3 regions of the Actinopolymorpha sp. B9G3 genome follow, and region 1 is predicted to be linked to each of the others. Evidence: predicted binding sites of a transcription regulator. Region 1 holds the regulator's gene; each other region holds the start of a gene.
The links. The regulator LexA, encoded in region 1, represses DNA repair genes until DNA is damaged. The targets are predictions, from matches to a motif close to TCGAACANNTGTTCGA.
Positions count from the first base shown of each region.

Region 1 (5,504 bases):
GGTCAGGAACTTCAGCAGGTTGAGCGAGGCGAGGTTGCACGAGGAGTTGTCCAGGTGAAGGTATTCCGAGCACGGGTTGGACGCCGTGATCCGACCGGTCTCGGGGCAGGTGTGCCAGTCGTTGATCGTGTCGTCGTACTGCAGGCCGGGGTCGGCACAACCCCATGCCGCGTCGGAGATCTTGCGGAAGAGCCCCCTGGCGTCGACCTTCTCCAGAACGTCCCCGGTGATCCGGGCCCGCAGGCCGAACGGCGCGCCGTCCTCGACCGCACGCATGAACTCGTCGGAGACCCGCACGGAGTTGTTGGCGTTCTGGTACTGCACCGAGTGGATGTCGGCTCCGCCGAGGTCCATGTCGAAGCCGGCGTCACGAAGCGCGCGGATCTTGTCCTCCTCGCGCGCCTTCGTCTCGATGAACTCCTCCACGTCGGGGTGGTCGACGTCGAGGATCACCATCTTCGCCGCGCGCCGGGTCGCCCCGCCGGACTTGATGGTCCCGGCCGAGGCGTCCGCACCGCGCATGAACGACACCGGCCCGGACGCCGTGCCGCCGGAGGAGAGCAGTTCGCGGCTGGCACGGATGCGGGAGAGGTTCACACCCGAGCCGGAGCCGCCCTTGAAGATCAGGCCCTCTTCCTTGTACCAGTTGAGGATCGAGTCCATCGAGTCGTCGACCGCCAGGATGAAGCAGGCGCTCACCTGCTGCGGCGACGGCGTGCCGACGTTGAACCAGACGGGGCTGTTGAAGCTGAAGTACTGGTGCAGCAGCATCCAGGTGAGCTCATGGTCGAAGATCTCGGCGTCTGCCGGAGTCGCGAAGTATCCGTGCTCCTCGCCTGCCTGTCGGTAGGTCTTGACCACCCGGTCGATGAGCTGTTTCAGGCTCTGTTCCCGCTGCGGGGTGTCGACGGCACCCCGAAAGTACTTCGTGGTGACGATCGTCGAGGCGTTCACCGACCAGAAGTCGGGAAACTCCACGCCCTTCTGGCTGAAGACGGTCTCGCCGGTCTTCCAGTTCTGCTGTACGACGTCACGGCGCTCCCAGGTCACCTCGTCGTAGGGGTGCGAACCGGGCTTCGTGAAGACCCTCGAGATCTTCAGCCCCTTATTCGTACGTCCCCTCGCCCCCCCGCGGGTTGAGCCGCTCACCGTCTCCGTCATGCTGCCTCTCCTTGGTTCCTTCTGGTGTGTTGGTGTTCCTGGTCCGGACGCTTCCCCTCGCCTGCCCAGGAACGGGTCTGTGGCGAGCCGTTCTCCACCTGGTCCCGTTCGGCCGTCGTGGCCCTGCTCCTAGGGGTGGGCGGATTCCCGCTCGGGTGTGGGTTCGGGAACCGTCTCGGCCCGCTCGGCGCGCAGAAGCGCGATCTCGGTCTCGAAGTCGGACAGGCTCCCGAAGCTCCGGTAGACACTTGCGAACCGCATGTAGGCGACCTCGTCGAGTTCCCGCAGCGGACCGAGGATCGCGAGCCCGACTTCGTGCGACGGAACTTCGGCCGAACCGCTAGCCCGGATCTCGTCCTCGACGCGCTGTGCGAGGAGCGCGAGGGCATCTTCGTCGACGGGCCGTCCCTTGCACGCCTTGCGCACACCGGCCGCGACCTTGTCCCGACTGAACGGCTCGGTCACTCCGCAGCGCTTCACCACGGCGAGGGTGACCTGTTCGACGGTCGTGAAGCGACGCTCGCACTCAGGGCACTGGCGACGGCGCCGGATCGCGGTGCCGTCGTCGGTCGTACGACTGTCGACGACGCGACTGTCGAGGTGTCGACAGAAAGGGCAGTGCATGACGCGCGCTCCTCGGGGTCCAGGCGGCGGTGATCAGATGATCGGGCCCTGCCGTCAAGATCTGCCCGACATGTCCTGGTTCGGGGCCCAGATCGCGCTTCTCCTGGGGATGAGACTGTGGATTCCCTGGGGAGAACCTGTGGGCTTCGAATCACAACCTGTGGACGACTTACAGCTCTGTAACTACCATATCTAGGGGTACCGTACGTCGGTCGCCAGACCCATGCAAGCTTCGACGCGCCGGCGACACTCCTCTCCCCGCGTCGCTGCAGGTCAGGTGGCGCAAGGCGGGACAGAACCCGCGATAGTCGGGCGTGTCGCCGGCCAGACCTTCGGGGCGGCGATGTCAGCCACCGGAACGAACTGGGACCACGAGTGACTGGCCCATCTCCAGGTCACCGGCACTCGTCAGGCCATTGAGCCGGGAGATCTCCTCGACCGTGGCCCGGATGTCGGCATCAGGATCCACTCGTGCGGCGATCTCCCACAGCGTCTGCCCTGGCGCCACCGTCACCGTCCTGGTCCGGACCGACTGACCACCGTCAGAGCCCGCGTCGGCGGCCGACGCGCCCTGCAACAGGACAACCGAGCCGAGGACGCCGAGCGCGAGGAAGACCAGCGTCATCACCAGAACGGCGACCCGGCCCCGCCGGGTCAGGGTGACCGGCGCCTGCACGGGCTCACCCGCCACCAGCCCTCGATGACACGCCCGCACCAACCGCGGCCGTGGACCGCGCCGGGCTCGCGCCGGAGTGCGCTCGGCGGCGGCCCTGCGGGGGACCGCCTCGAGCCGTCCACTGCCCGACAGTGCCTCCGGGAGGTGGGGCGCGCCCGCCCGAGAGGTCCGCCGGGAACGGAACTCGTCGATGTGCACGACTGGCGCACTGCTGCTCATGTGCCGACCTCCTACGGCGAGGGAACGAACCTCGACCTTGCTCGACGTCGAACGACTGTTCGATCGAACGTCTGGACGATTTTCTACACCACCCCACCGACAGCCCGCCAGACCGCAGGGTCGAAAATAGGTTCGAGGCCACAGGTTCTCCCATAAGAGAGGACCAGCCCCGCCCACGTCGGCCAGGCAGACCCCCCATCGGCCGGGTGGGCGCGACCGGCGTCCTGCACGGTCCGCGACACGCTCGCGACACGCCGTCGAACAGATGTTTGAAAGTGGATGGCGGAGGCCCTACGCTCCTCGATGTGGGCACCCGGCGGGAACCCGGGAGCCCTTCCTGGAAACCCTCGGAAGGAGAACACCGCTATGCCCAAGCGGAAGAAGTCCGATCGCGACTCCTCCACCGCGGCCGTGCGCGAACTGCCCGACGGGCCGCCGGACGCCACCGGCCTCACGCCCAGGCAGCGCCGAATCCTGGAAGTCATCCGCGAGTCGGTCGAAAACCGGGGATATCCACCTGCCATGCGCGAGATCGGCGAGCTCGTCGGTCTGACCTCGTCCTCATCGGTCGCCCACCAGCTCCGCGTCCTCGAGACCAAGGGGTTCATCCGGCGCGACCCCAACCGACCCCGCGCGCTCGAGGTCTTGTTCCCCGACACGCACCGCCGGGCCGTCTCGAGTGCCCGGATGACGACGTACGACGAGACCGACAGCGGTGACGCTCATCCCACGCCGGCGTTCGTGCCCGTGGTAGGCCGGATCGCCGCCGGTGGACCGATCCTCGCCGAGCAGGCTGTCGAGGAGATCATGCCGCTCCCCCGTCAGCTGGTGGGCGAAGGTGAGCTGTTCCTGCTCAAGGTCAAGGGAGACTCGATGGTCGAGGCGGCCATCTGCGACGGCGACTGGGTGGTGGTTCGCCAGCAACCCACGGCCGAGCTGGGCGAGATCGTGTCGGCGATGATCGACGGTGAGGCCACCGTCAAGACCTACAGCCGGCGCGGCAAGCAGGTCTGGCTGCTGCCGCACAACCCGGCCTATGAGCCGATTCCTGGAGACGACGCCGTGATCCTCGGTAAGGTCGTCGCGGTCCTGCGGCGCGTCTGACCTGTCAGGGTGCCGCGCACACCACCTGACGACCGGGAGCAGCATGACAAACTCCACGACGGGGACCGACGCGACGTCAGGAGCTGACCGCGCGCGGTCCGCTGTCCCGCACGATCCACCGCCGGCGAAGGAGCCGTTGGCCCCGAACGACGGCAAGAGTCTGGTCGTGGAGGTCGAAGGGATGCGATGGGCACGCATCCCCCTCCAGACTGAACTCTTCGCCCGCGGCGACGACGTGCCGACCCGCGTGACGGCCTACGTCCGCGATGCCGCGCGCCATGTCGCGGAGAGTCCCCACTTCAGCGGGGTCTTCGAGGGACCGTGGTACGTCGTGGTGAGCGAGAAGATCGTGGCGATCTCGCAGGGACGGTCCTACTTCACCTGGGAGATCGACCCGGGACCCGCGGCCAGGGTCCTCTCCCGGCTGGTCCAGCGCACGCCGCACGGCATCGGACTCGGCAGCCCTTGGACGATGCAGCTGGCGATCAACGAGGCGGGCCTTCCCAGGATCCTGGCAGCGGCAGCAGCCAGTGTCGTCGGCAAGGCCGTCCGCCAGCGCGGATGGTTCTACGTCGTGGCCGGGCACCGGGTCAACGCGATCGACGGCCCGACGTCCTATTCGGCGTTCCCGTCCAATGTCTCGGCGAAGCTTCCGCCCAAGGACCCTGGCAAGGTGGCCACGGCCATCACCGACGCCGTGACTGCCCAGCTCCCCGAGGACATCGCCGGGACGCTGGCGGGCACCGTCGTCATCGACTCCAACGACCTCGGCCGTGACGTATTGGGACACGACACCGATCGCCGCCCCGGCTTCTTCTGCGAACTGTTCCGGGACAACCCGTTCGGTCAGGGCCGCCAACAGACCCCGATCGCGATCTGCGTACGCATGCCGGACTGATCAGGCGTCGCGGGCGGCGCGCAAACGCTGCAGCGCTCCGACGGCGACGTCGCGGTCGGGCGTGAACCACATCGGTGGCAGTGACGCCCGCAGGAAGCCGCCGTAGCGGGCCGTGACCAGCCGGGGATCGAGCACGGCGACCACCCCGCGGTCGGACGAACGCCGGATCAGCCGGCCGACGCCTTGGGCGAGCAGCAGTGCGGCATGGGTCGCCGCCACCGCCATGAAGCCGTTGCCGCCGGCCTCGTCGACGGCGCGCTGCCTGGCCGAGGCGAGCGGGTCGTCGGGACGCGGGAACGGAATGCGGTCGATGACCACGAGCTGGCAGGTGTCGCCCGGCACGTCCAGTCCCTGCCAGAGCGACAAGGTGCCGAACAACGACGTCCGCGGCTCGTCCACGAACCGGCGATGCAGCTCCGCCAGCTGCCCCTCGCCCTGGCAGAGCACCTCGAGGCCGAGGCGTTCCCGAACCGCTGCCGCGGCGTCCTGCGCGGCGCGGCGGGACGAGAAGAGGCCGAGTGTCCCGCCGCCCGAGGCCTCCATGAGCTGTGCCAGCTCCTGCAACGTGCGCTCCGAGATGCCACCACGCCCCGGCGGCGGCAATCGTCGAGCGACATAGAGGATCGCCTGCCGGCCGTAGTCGAACGGCGAACCGACATCGAGCGCACGCCACGGCAAGGGTTCCACGACGTCCGTGCCCGCCGCCGCGGCCGGGTCGGTGGAAGCGCCGCCGGGTTCTGCGTTCGCACCGCCTGTGTGACGGCCAGCCGCACGTCCTGACCGGTCTCCGTCTGGGCGGTCACCTTCTGGGCGGTCACCTTC
Region 1 is NZ_JBEEAB010000002.1:569,791-575,294, reverse strand. It holds gene ABNF93_RS05730 (vitamin B12-dependent ribonucleotide reductase) at 1-1,161, opposite strand, end outside; gene nrdR (transcriptional regulator NrdR) at 1,291-1,785, opposite strand; gene ABNF93_RS05720 (LysM peptidoglycan-binding domain-containing protein) at 2,132-2,680, opposite strand; gene lexA (transcriptional repressor LexA) at 3,047-3,784, shown strand; gene ABNF93_RS05710 (hypothetical protein) at 3,828-4,682, shown strand; gene ABNF93_RS05705 (ATP-dependent DNA helicase) at 4,683-5,504, opposite strand, start outside.

Region 2 (5,504 bases), 240 kb from region 1:
GGCGTTCTTGATGTCGTCGATCACGGCGGTGGTGATGGCGCCGAGGGCCGGCGAGTTCGCCTGCCTTTTCGCCGAGGCGGAGCCAGGTTTCGAGGTCGGCGATGAGTTCGACCTTGGCCACCAGGTGCTCGTCGCCTGTCTCGACACACTTTCCGCCATCACCGGGGTCATCCAGGTCAATCCCGGTGTCGAGACCTGACCATGCCTTGCCGGCGGTGACGTCTGCGCGGCCGTCGAGGTCGATGTCCGCACCCGCGGCAGGTCTCTGCGAGGCTGCGTCATCGGAGGGTCCTGCGTGATCAGGGGGTTCTGCGTGATCAGAGGGTTCTGCGGTTCCGTTGGGGGCAGTCGTCTCGGCACCGGAAGCAGATCCGTCGGTGGATCCGGGCGTAGCGGGGTTGGGGTGGCGGCCGCGGAGGAGGTCGAGGAACACGTCGGCCTCGATCTGGGCCAACGTCCTGCCATCACCCTCGCCCTTGATGCGTCTGGCGAGGGTCTTGACGAACACCCTGGCCGCCGCGGTGCCCGCCATCGGCAGGTCCTGTCCCGTGATGCTGCCGGTGCCGTCCACTCCCGCACCGAACCGGATCCGTCTGCCCTGCTGCGCCTCCCGCCGTCGCTGCTCGGCGCCGTCCGGGTCGAGCTCGAGCACTTTCCGCCGGAGCCGCCGCACCAACTGCGCCCGAGTCAAACCCATCCCGACCGCAGCGTCAGCAGCAAGGATGAACTCCTCCGCCACCCGCGCCAGTTCCGGTGACAGACAGCAGGTCTCCTCGGCGATCGCCCGCGCCTTGCCCAGATTGATGGTCCCCTCCGCGAGTGCGGCACGGGTGCCCGGCAACCGCTCGGTCAACTCGAACGCGAACGACAACTCCCGATCAGCCGACCCCGGCGACAAACCCAGCGCCGCACCCACCTCAGCTGAGGCGAACTCCGAGAACGACGCGTTCACCTCAGGCGGTGAATCCGGTGTGCACGCAGGCGAACGCGCCACGAACGCCATCGCCTCATACAGCTGCGCGTTCGACCACGACACCTGCCGCTCCCAGGCGGCCATCACCACCACACGCGCATGACCATTGATCGCCGCCATGTCGATCCCCGCCAACACAGCGGCAAGCTCAGGACCCGGCGCGGCCGACGCCAGCACCGAGAAGTCCACACCCCGTGGTCGAACATATCAGCGATTCTACCGAATCGTGACCACAAGATCAACTGTCTGCCGAGACGCGATCACAGCCGGAACTCCTCGATGCACAAGGGGATCTGCCCGCTCGCGCGGCGGGGCGATCGTGGTAGCGGGCCCCATGTGTCCGCTCGAGGTGGGTGGATCGGCAAAGGTGCTGAGCGCCCGGCCGCTCGAGGTGGGTGGATCGGCAAAGGTGCTGAGCGCTCAGCCGCTCGAGGTGGGCGGATCCGCAAGGTGCTGGACGCCCAGCCCACTCGCGGATCCGCCTCCCCCCTTGCCGGGTGGCCACGATCGACCTGCGGCAGGACCCACCCCCTGGCCCCGACCCGGGATCGCACCACCCACGAGGCAGGTCGGTGCCGGCGTCATCCGGTTACACCGCCGCCCTTGTTCAGAGGCCGCCGTGGTACGCCTCCAGCCGCCCGACAGAACCTCGCGTAACCAAAAGGGGTTACTGCGCGACAATGTTGGTATCGACGCCGACGCTGCCGCCCGCCTCGTCCAGAAGCTTCGCGAATTCACGCGTACGCAGCTGGATGGGGAGGAGCGTGCCCTGCTGGCGATCCTTCTCGCGCCAGGTGTCGCACAGGCGTACGCAGAAGAAGATCTCGGTGAGGACATTCCGGCAACCCACTGGGATCCGCAGCGGCTGCCCGAGAGCCTCACTCAGGCATTGCGACGCTCGGACCTGCGAGTCACCGGTCTCTGCGGCGATCCTGGTATCAGCGAGAATGCGGGCGAACCACGAGATCGCCACGAACCTCGCCATCAACCGTAGATCGCCCGGCGCGCCGTTTCCTCGCACAACGGACAGCGTTCGGCATGTCGCGCGCCCGCGGTGGTGCCACCTTCGTTGACGATCGGCCCGAGTTCAGGGCACCGGATGCCGGCGCCCGCGGCCAGCAGGCGTAGGACCAACGCGGCCCGCAACCGGCGCCGGGCGCGATGCAGGACCACCTTGGCCGCGCCGTGTTTGACCCGCAGGGCAGCGGCGACGTCGGCAACCTCGAATCCGAGGGTCACCAGGCTCAGGGCGAGGGCGTCCCGTTGGGAGAGTCCGATGACGAGCCCGTTGACCAACGCCGCCATGTCCCGTAGGGCTGCGAGCTCGGCCGGGTCAGTTGTGTCGGACGTGACGACATCATCGTCGTTGAGTTCCTCGAGCCCGACGCGGTTCTGGTGTCTGCGGATGTCGACCGCGGTGTGTCGGGCAATTGCCAACAGCCACGGCCGGAATCGTTCGGGGTCGCGGAGTTTGTCCAACGAGGCAAGGGCGCGCGCGAATGTCTCCTGCACGGCGTCCGCGATCCGCTCCGGATCGCGGAGCTGGTCGCGGACGGCGAGGTGCACGGCACGGACGTTCTCGCGGTACAGGGGGGTGAACGCCTCCCGGTCGCCTGACCGAACCGCCTCGACAAGCGAGGCGACATCGGTGTCGGTCACGGCGCCTCCCCCCTGGCCCGATCGCGTCGCACCCTTATGGAACCCCAAGCCGGCGGCGAGCCGTGTGGACATGGGACAAAGTTCTGCGACTGATATCAGCTCGGGCCGTGAGACTGTGGGCCCCCGACTGTGGGCGGTGCCTGCGGGCAGGCGTGCGGTCTGGGAGTATGAACGACCGTGGAGTACGTCGTCGTCGCCATCGTCGTTGTCATCGTTCTCGCTGGTGTGATCGTCGGCCTGTTGGCCCGCGGTCGCCGCCGCAAGGGCGCCGCCACCCGGCCACCGGAGCAGCAGGGCCCCCCGCCGCGGGGTGGGCACGGTGTCGGCCTCGCGGACGAACGCGAGGACTCCCACCCACCCGCCGCCACGGACCGGCCGCACCCCCCGCAGGGCGGTGCCGTCAGCGCAGATGAGCTCGCGCTCGAGGAGCCCGTCGCGCCGGTCGTCGAACGCCCCGCCCCGGTGCAGGGCCGGCTGGTCCGGCTCCGGTCGCGACTCGCCCAGTCGCAGTCGACGCTCGGCCAGGGACTGCTCGCCCTGCTCTCGCGGGACCGCATCGACGACGCCACCTGGGAGGAGATCGAGGACACCCTGCTCGCCGCCGACGTCGGCGTCGGTCCCACCCAGGAGCTGGTCGAGCACCTCCGCACCCGCGTCCGGGTCGAGGGCGTTGCGAGCCCGCAGGAGGCCAAGGCGATCCTGCGCGCGGAGCTGGTCGCGCTGGTGGGCGCTGACCTCGACCGTTCCCTTCATGTCGTACGCACCGAAGCGATGCCGGCGGTCGTTCTCGTCGTCGGCGTCAACGGAACCGGCAAGACGACCACTGTGGGCAAGTTGGCGCGGGTGTTCGTCGCCGAGGACAAGGACGTCATCCTCGGTGCGGCCGACACGTTCCGCGCGGCGGCGGTCGACCAGCTGGCCACGTGGGGCGACCGGGTGGGCGTACCCACCGTGCGGGGATCCGAGGGCGGTGACCCCGCCAGCGTGGCGTTCGAGGCGGTGAAGGCCGGAATCGAGCAGGAGGTCGACGTGGTGATCGTCGACACCGCCGGCCGCCTGCACACCAAAACCGGATTGATGGACGAACTCGGCAAGATCAAGCGGGTGGTCGAGAAGCAGACTCCGGTCTCGGAGGTGTTGCTCGTCATCGACGCGACGACCGGCCAGAACGGTCTGACACAGGCGCGGGTCTTCGCCGAGGTCGTGGACGTCACCGGGATCGTCCTCACCAAGCTCGACACCACGGCCAAGGGCGGAATCATCGTTGCTGTGCAACGCGAGCTCGGCGTACCCGTCAAGCTGGTGACGTTGGGCGAAGGTGCCGACGACCTGGCCCCGTTCGAACCGGAAGCCTTCGTCGACGCGCTGCTCGGCGACTGAAGCCAGACCGAGCCCGAGACCGAGCCCGAGACTGAACGCGAGACTGGGAGCGAGGAGAAGACCCGACATGGGCGACGAGAAGGACCTGCTCACCCGCCACCGCGAGGTTATGCCCGCGTGGATGGCGCTCTACTACGACGAGCCGTTGGAGATCGTCGGCGGTGAGGGACGCCGGCTGACCGGCGGCGACGGCAAGGTCTACCTCGACTTCTTCGCCGGCATCCTGACCAACTCCCTCGGCTACGGCGTACCCGAGATCAACGCCGCGGTCCAACGCCAGCTCGCGAGCGGTGTGTTGCACACGTCGACCGCCTATCTCGGCAGGGCCCAGGTGGAATACGCCGAGCGGATCGCCCAACTGTCCGGCATCCCCGACGCGAAGGTTTTCTTCACCAACTCGGGCACCGAGGCCAACGAAGCGGCCCTGCTCCTTGCCACCCATCACCGGCGCAGCAACCAGGTCATTGCCCTGCGAAACTCCTACCACGGCAGGGCGTTCGCGACGGTCGCCATCACCGGCAACCGGAGCTGGGGCACCTCGTCGCTCTCCCCGGTGCACGTCAGCTGGGTCCACGGCGGCTACCGCTACCGCAGCCCGTTCCGGGACCTGAACGACACCGACTACATCCAGGCGTGTGTCGAGGACCTGCGTGACGTGCTCCTGACCACGACCGCGGGCGATGTCGCCTGCATGATCGTCGAGCCGATCCAGGGTGTGGGTGGGTTCACGGTCCCGCCCGACGGGATGTACGCGGCCATGAAGGAGGTCCTCGACGACTACGGCATCCTTCTGGTCGCCGACGAGGTCCAGACCGGCTGGGGGCGTACCGGCGACTCCTTCTGGGGTTACCAGGCGCACGATGTCGTGCCCGACCTCATGACGTTCGCGAAGGGCGCCGCGGGCGGGCTCGCGATCGGTGGCGTGGTGGCGCGCGGCGACATCATGGACGGGCTGGCCGCCAACTCGCTGTCGACGTTCGGCGGCAACCCGCTCGCGATGGCCGTCGGCAACGCCGTGCTCGACTACATCCTCGACCACGATCTGCAGTCCCACGCCGCCAAGGTGGGCGGCAAGCTGCTGAGCGGCCTGCGTACCTGCGCCGACGAGCTTCGGGTGGTCGGCGATGTGCGCGGCAAGGGGCTGATGATCGGGATCGAGCTCGTCGAGCCGGGTGGTACGACGCCGAGCCCTCGGGTGGCCGGTCTCGTCATGGAGGAGTGCCGCCGCGGCGGTCTGCTGGTGGGCAAGGGCGGCTTGCACGGCAACGTGATCCGGCTCGGCCCACCGCTGACGCTAACCGAGGACGAGGCCGACGAAGGGCTAGGAATCCTGGCCGATGCGCTCGCCACTGTGAACAGCGCGGCTATCCCCGCCTAGCGCCTCGCTCACCCTTTGCCCGCCGCCGCGACGGGTGGGACGACCGGGCGGCGGGTGGGACGACCGGGCGGCGGGTGGGACGACCGGGCGGCGGGGACGCGCTGCCCCCTCGTG
Region 2 is NZ_JBEEAB010000002.1:327,424-332,927, forward strand. It holds gene ABNF93_RS04665 (DUF222 domain-containing protein) at 1-1,162, opposite strand, end outside; gene ABNF93_RS04670 (hypothetical protein) at 1,641-1,958, opposite strand; gene ABNF93_RS04675 (RNA polymerase sigma factor) at 1,958-2,632, opposite strand; gene ftsY (signal recognition particle-docking protein FtsY) at 2,810-4,012, shown strand; gene ABNF93_RS04685 (aspartate aminotransferase family protein) at 4,080-5,390, shown strand.
Region 2: a site for LexA is predicted at 1,172-1,187, ahead of ABNF93_RS04665 (DUF222 domain-containing protein). Genes of this name have one in related genera too.

Region 3 (5,504 bases), on a different contig from region 1:
GCCGCGTACAGGGCCAGCAGGCGGGCGGCGAACGTCTTACCCTTCCTGGGCTGCGCGCCGACGAGCACCGACACCCACATCAGGGCGAGTGTGACCAGCCGGCCGCGTTCGTCCTTGCCGAACCGGATTGGGTGCCAAATGTTGCGCGGCTTGCAGTCCAACATGTCCGTCCGTCCCACCGACACGGCGAGCGGGTCACGATCGGCCACGAACAACAGATGCCGACGCGAGGACGTCTTGTCTGGTGTCAGGAACACCTGGTTGACGTGAACGTCCAGGCCAGAGGCGATCTTCTCCTTCGCCGCAAGCACGTCGGACCAACCCTTGCCGTACGGCAGGTCGATCACGACCTGGGATCCGGTGTTCCGGGCGTCCCGGGACATCGACGTCCCGAACCTAACCTCCTGGTCCGGACGGTCGGCACGTCCGAGACCAGCGGCGTAGTAGGCGCGCAACACGATGTCGGAGTTCAGCTTCCGGAACCGCGGAGCCACCACTGCCGTGCCGAGGATGTTGTGCCCGATCGGCCTGCCGTAGTGCGCAAGGCCGAACGCCGCCACGCCGGCAGCGGTCCACAGGTACGGGTGCGGAACGGTGTGCCAGGCAACCGGGATGCCCACAGCGACGGCAACGAGCTCGGCCGTGAGGACGATGCCGCGCCACAGCCGGGTGGACTTGATCAAGATCAGGGTCTTTGCCCACTCCTTGGCGTCGTTGGCGTTCGCGGCGTTCTGCAGCAGCTGGAAGTGGTGGTGCACCCACCACCAGGTCAGCTGCAGCTTGATCAGCCGGACCAGGCCACGGACCGAGAACGCGACCATCTTCAGCCCGTACCAGGGCGACCGCACCGCGTGGAAACCGGCGTTGTAGGCCCACCGCCCCGCCGTCCGCTTGACCGTCGTGCCGAGGTTCTGAGGCTGCAGCGACGGAGGGATGATCGGCCGACGCTCGCCGGACGACGCAGGTACGTCCACCGGCACCGGGCCGGTGCTCGTCTCCTGTGAGTCGTCGAGCTCCACCTCGTACGACACCGCCGATGTCGCCGACGTATCTCCCGAGTCCGAACCGGATGGGTCCGGACCGTTCACGTCCGCGCCCTTGTTTCGGCCCTGCCGGGGGATGTTTGGCCGGAACGGCACCACGTTGCCGGTGGCATCCGAGCCGTTCACGTCGCTGTTGTGGGCGCCGTTCGCGGCCTGGTCCTCAGGCCCGTTCGTGCTGTCGGAGTGTGGGGTGTTCACGAACCCTCCAGAGTCGTCGTTCGTGCCGTGTTCGCCGTTGGTGTTCATCAGCCGATCTCCTTCGCGTTCTCCGAACGGGCTGGAGTTGGCGTCGACAGCTCGGCGCGAAGCGCGTCGGCTACGGCCTTGCTGGTGCCGCGAGCGCAGTCGGTCACGCTGCGGACCCATGCCGGAGTGACCTCGGTGTCCGGTGTCCAAGCGGAGCGGGCCTCAGTCACGTAGTCGGCCAGGAGCTTGCGCACCGCCGGTTTCCGACCTGCGGGCTTGCGCGTCGACTTGCTCGTCTTCGTCAGGGCAGCTGGTGCGTCGCCCATCCGGTTTGCGGCCTGGCGCTGTGGAGTAGTCGCGGGCTCGTTGCCGGTGGGAGTGTGTTCGCCGAGCCGGTACAGGGCCCGTTCCCGGCGGGGTGCCTTCCACCGCCAGCCGATCCGGCCGTACGCGTCCTGCAACCTGGTGAGCGCGAGCAGCCGGTCTCGCTCGCGCGCAAGGGCGTCCGGGTAGGAGCGGATCTCCCACAGCACCATCCGGCGCCAGAGGCCCACCGTCGACACCGGTGCGAGCAGCCAGCGCGACGTACGGATGCTGTCCATCCGACGTACAGACCCGAGTCCGGCACGGACCCGTACCGCGTGCGTGCCGACCTCGACCGCGACCACCCACAGGGCGGGCAGGACCGCATGGGCGATCCGGCCGAACCACGTACGTTCGTCCGCCACGTTCAGGTAGATCGTGACCGCCACCAGGGACCACGGCAGGAGCCGTAGCCATGCGACCCGCATGTCCAGCCGCGCCAGCACCAGGTCCAGCGCGGAGAACACGAGGATGCCGACGTCGACCGCCAGCGGCACCGTCCACGCCAGGCCGCCGAACGAGGCCTGCGCGGCCTCGGCAACGGCGTGGAACGAGTTCACCAACCCGATCACGCCGAGCAGTAGCGTGGCGGTCGCTACGCCCTTGACCGCCGTAACCTCGCGGGCCGTCAGGGCCCGGCTCCGCGGATCGATTCGTACGCTGCCTCCGCTCCCGCCGTCCTGGTTGTTCTGGAGGGACGACGACGGCGCCGTCAGACCGGACACCTGCCCATTGCGCTGCTGGCCTGGCAGCTGCTGTTCGTAGACGGTCATCAGGCAGCCTCCTCGTCACGTACCAGTCGGAGCTGCGGTCGCTCCGACGGCGGCTCACACGGTGAGTTGCTGGCTGGCGCCTCGGGCGTCGGCTCATGCGCTGGCGTCTGCTCAGGCACCACGTCGGCAACCGACGCGGCCGCCGTTGCGGCTGTGCCGAGGTTGCGGATCGCGCCACAGATCGCGACGGTCACTGTCGTGCCGACCGCCGCCAGCGCGGTGCCGAGAATGACGATCAGGGCTGTTTTGCCGGCCGCGATCAGGACCTGGGCGGTGCCCCACACGCCGGCGGCAGCAAGGAGCAAGCCCCACGGCACTCCGCTCGGCACCGGACAGTGCTTGCGACAGATGCGTGCCATCACGCTGCCCCCTTTCGGGCAGCGGCGTCGGCCGCCAGCCTCGCTGCGACACGAGTGACGTGGGCCTCGGCCCGACCGACCCGGCGCCAGTCCAGCGGCGACGGACCGCCCGCGGCCGACAGAGCAGCGATCTCGGCATCCAGCAGCGCCAGCTCAGCCTCGATCAGCGGCCACTCGGCCTCGATCGCGGCCAGCTCGGCTGGGGTCGGCTCCAGGTCCTCAGCCGAGCCACCTGCATCGCGTTCGTACCAACCCGAAGGTCGGCGAGAGATGATGGACATGAACCGTTGTTCCTCTCGTCTGGTACGCGGTTTCATCCCGGGCCCCGTGGGTGTGCCAGCACCTGCGGGGCCCCTCCTGTCTCCTCCGGTCGTTCGCACGGCCCTGCCTCTCCGGTAGCGTTCTTCGACTGTCCATCTCATTCGGCTTGTTCGAACAAGCCGGATAGGTGACATGTTCGAACAAGGTGGATAAGCTTGTCAAGTACGAAAGAGAGGAAAAATGCCCACTGAGCACAAACACGAGCGAATCGCCAGGCTCATACGGGAGTCGCTGGGTCCACCGGGCTCGACGCTCCCCAGTGAGGCGCAGCTGGTGGAGAAGTACGAAGTCGGTCGCGGAACCATCAGGCAAGCTCTCGCGACCCTGGAGTACGAGGGCCTGATCACCAGCAGTCAGGGCAACCGGCGGACCGTGCGGGATGGTCGCCGCTGGGAGTGGCCCATGAGCGAGTGGGAGCGCGCACACTCCAACGACGGCGACGCCTGGGCGAACACAATCAGGGCCCAGGGCGGCGAGCCGAAGAACGAGATGCGGATCACCACCATCGAGGCCCCCGCCGACGTAGCCAAAGTTCTCCAGATCCCGGAGGGGACCCCGATCCAGGCGCGGTATCGAGTCCGAAGCGTCGACGGGATACCTCACCAGCTGAGCGAGTCCTACTTCCCGCCCTTTGTCACCGACGACAACGAGCTGTTCTGGGACCCACGCGACGTCGGCGTGCAAGGTGGCCTGCTCGCCGCCACCGGCCACAAGCAGGCTCGCTGGTACGACACCATCACTTCGCGGATGCCCACCGCGGAGGAGTCGCAACAGCTCCGCATGGCACTGGGAACGCCGCTGCTCGTGCACACCCGAACGGGCTTCGACGCCGAAGACCGGCCCGTGCGCTACCTGGTAACGCGGATGGCCGCCGACCAGGTTCAGGTCTCGTACAACCTGGAGGCGTGATGCTGGTCAAGCTCGACCAGACACACCGCGAGCTCGTCCACCGGATACGGAGTCACGCAGAAGGCTGGCTCGCGGACAAGGGCACGGATCAGTACCGGCGCGGGGTCAACCCAGAAGCCGTACGCCGAAGCATCGACCACCAGATCGACACCGGCGCCTTCGTCGGCTGGTGCGTGGACGGCCAGATCGTCGCGATCGTGGCCCTGATCGAGGCCGACGCCGAACTCTGGACGCCACAAGAAGTCAAGGAGCCACAGACCTACATCAGCCGCCTCCTGGTCGCGGAGCACCAGCACGGGAAGGGCTACGGGGCTGCCCTGCTAGATGCTGTCGGCGAGCAGGGGCGTGAGCGTGGCGACCGCTGGATTCGGCTCAACTGCTGGACGACCAACACTCGGCTCCACGCCTACTACGAAGCCCACGGCTTCGAGCACGTACGAACCGTCGACATCCCCGGCCGTATGAGTGGCGCCCTTTTCCAGAGGGCACTGCGAACCGGCTACTCGCCTCGCGGTGGGGCTAGATGAGTCGGGGAACCCTAGCCGGCATGGCCGGCCGGCCAAGAAGGCCCTTGAGTAGCGTGTCGCATTGACACGATCGAACAGATGATCGATCGTGGGTGGCAGGCCCGAGGCGGCATAGGGGGACGCAGGCGATGTCAATAAACAGCAAGATCGAATGGACCGAAGCAACCTGGAATCCTGTTACAGGATGCGATCGAATTTCAAGAGGCTGTGACAACTGCTACGCGCTAACCCTTGCCAGTCGCCTGAAGTCGATGGGTGCGCAGAAGTACCAGAGCGACGGCAATCCTTCTACGTCCGGACCTGGGTTCGGCGTTGCACTTCATCCTCAGGCCCTAGACCAACCTAAGCGATGGCGATCTCCTCGCGTCGTCTTCGTTAACTCGATGAGCGACCTCTTCCATGCCAAGGTGCCGTTGGGTTTTATCAGGGACGTCTTTCAAGTCATGGAAGATACGCCAAGGCACACGTACCAAGTGTTGACTAAGCGCCCAAGGCGTGCCCTTCGGCTGGCAGGGAAGCTGGATTGGCCAAGGAATCTGTGGGTTGGCTGCTCCGTCGAGGACATGAGTGTGGTTCACCGTGCGAAAGACCTAAGTCAGCTACCTGCAGCTGTCAAGTTTCTTTCATGCGAACCGCTACTAGGTCCGTTACCTAACCTTGATCTCGCTGCAATCGATTGGATTATCGTCGGTGGCGAATCTGGAGTCGGGTGCCGACCGATGCGACCGCATTGGGTAGTGGAGATCCGAGATGGATGCCAGAGTGCAGGCGTTCCCTTCTTCTTCAAGCAATGGGGTGGCCGAACTGCCAAGTCGGGCGGAAGGCTACTTGAGGGCAGGACATGGGATGAGATGCCGCCCCGAGTTGTTGTTAACGAAACTGGATCAACGTCCCGTCAGGAAAGGTGTTCTTTTTCTGCTGGTTCGGCGAGCTGATCATGCCCTCGCGCTGCATAGGGGCGAGTGTCCGTGCCTTGAGGTGTGAGAGCGCAAACGGAGTGTAGACCAGCGTGTAGTCCTGCAC
Region 3 is NZ_JBEEAB010000006.1:120,713-126,216, reverse strand. It holds gene ABNF93_RS13075 (cell division protein FtsK) at 1-1,289, opposite strand, end outside; gene ABNF93_RS13070 (DUF2637 domain-containing protein) at 1,289-2,365, opposite strand; gene ABNF93_RS13065 (hypothetical protein) at 2,365-2,724, opposite strand; gene ABNF93_RS13060 (DUF6284 family protein) at 2,724-3,005, opposite strand; gene ABNF93_RS13055 (GntR family transcriptional regulator) at 3,226-3,954, shown strand; gene ABNF93_RS13050 (GNAT family N-acetyltransferase) at 3,954-4,481, shown strand; gene ABNF93_RS13045 (DUF5131 family protein) at 4,610-5,416, shown strand; gene ABNF93_RS13040 (three-Cys-motif partner protein TcmP) at 5,352-5,504, opposite strand, start outside.
Region 3: a site for LexA is predicted at 4,552-4,567, ahead of ABNF93_RS13045 (DUF5131 family protein). Genes of this name have one in related genera too.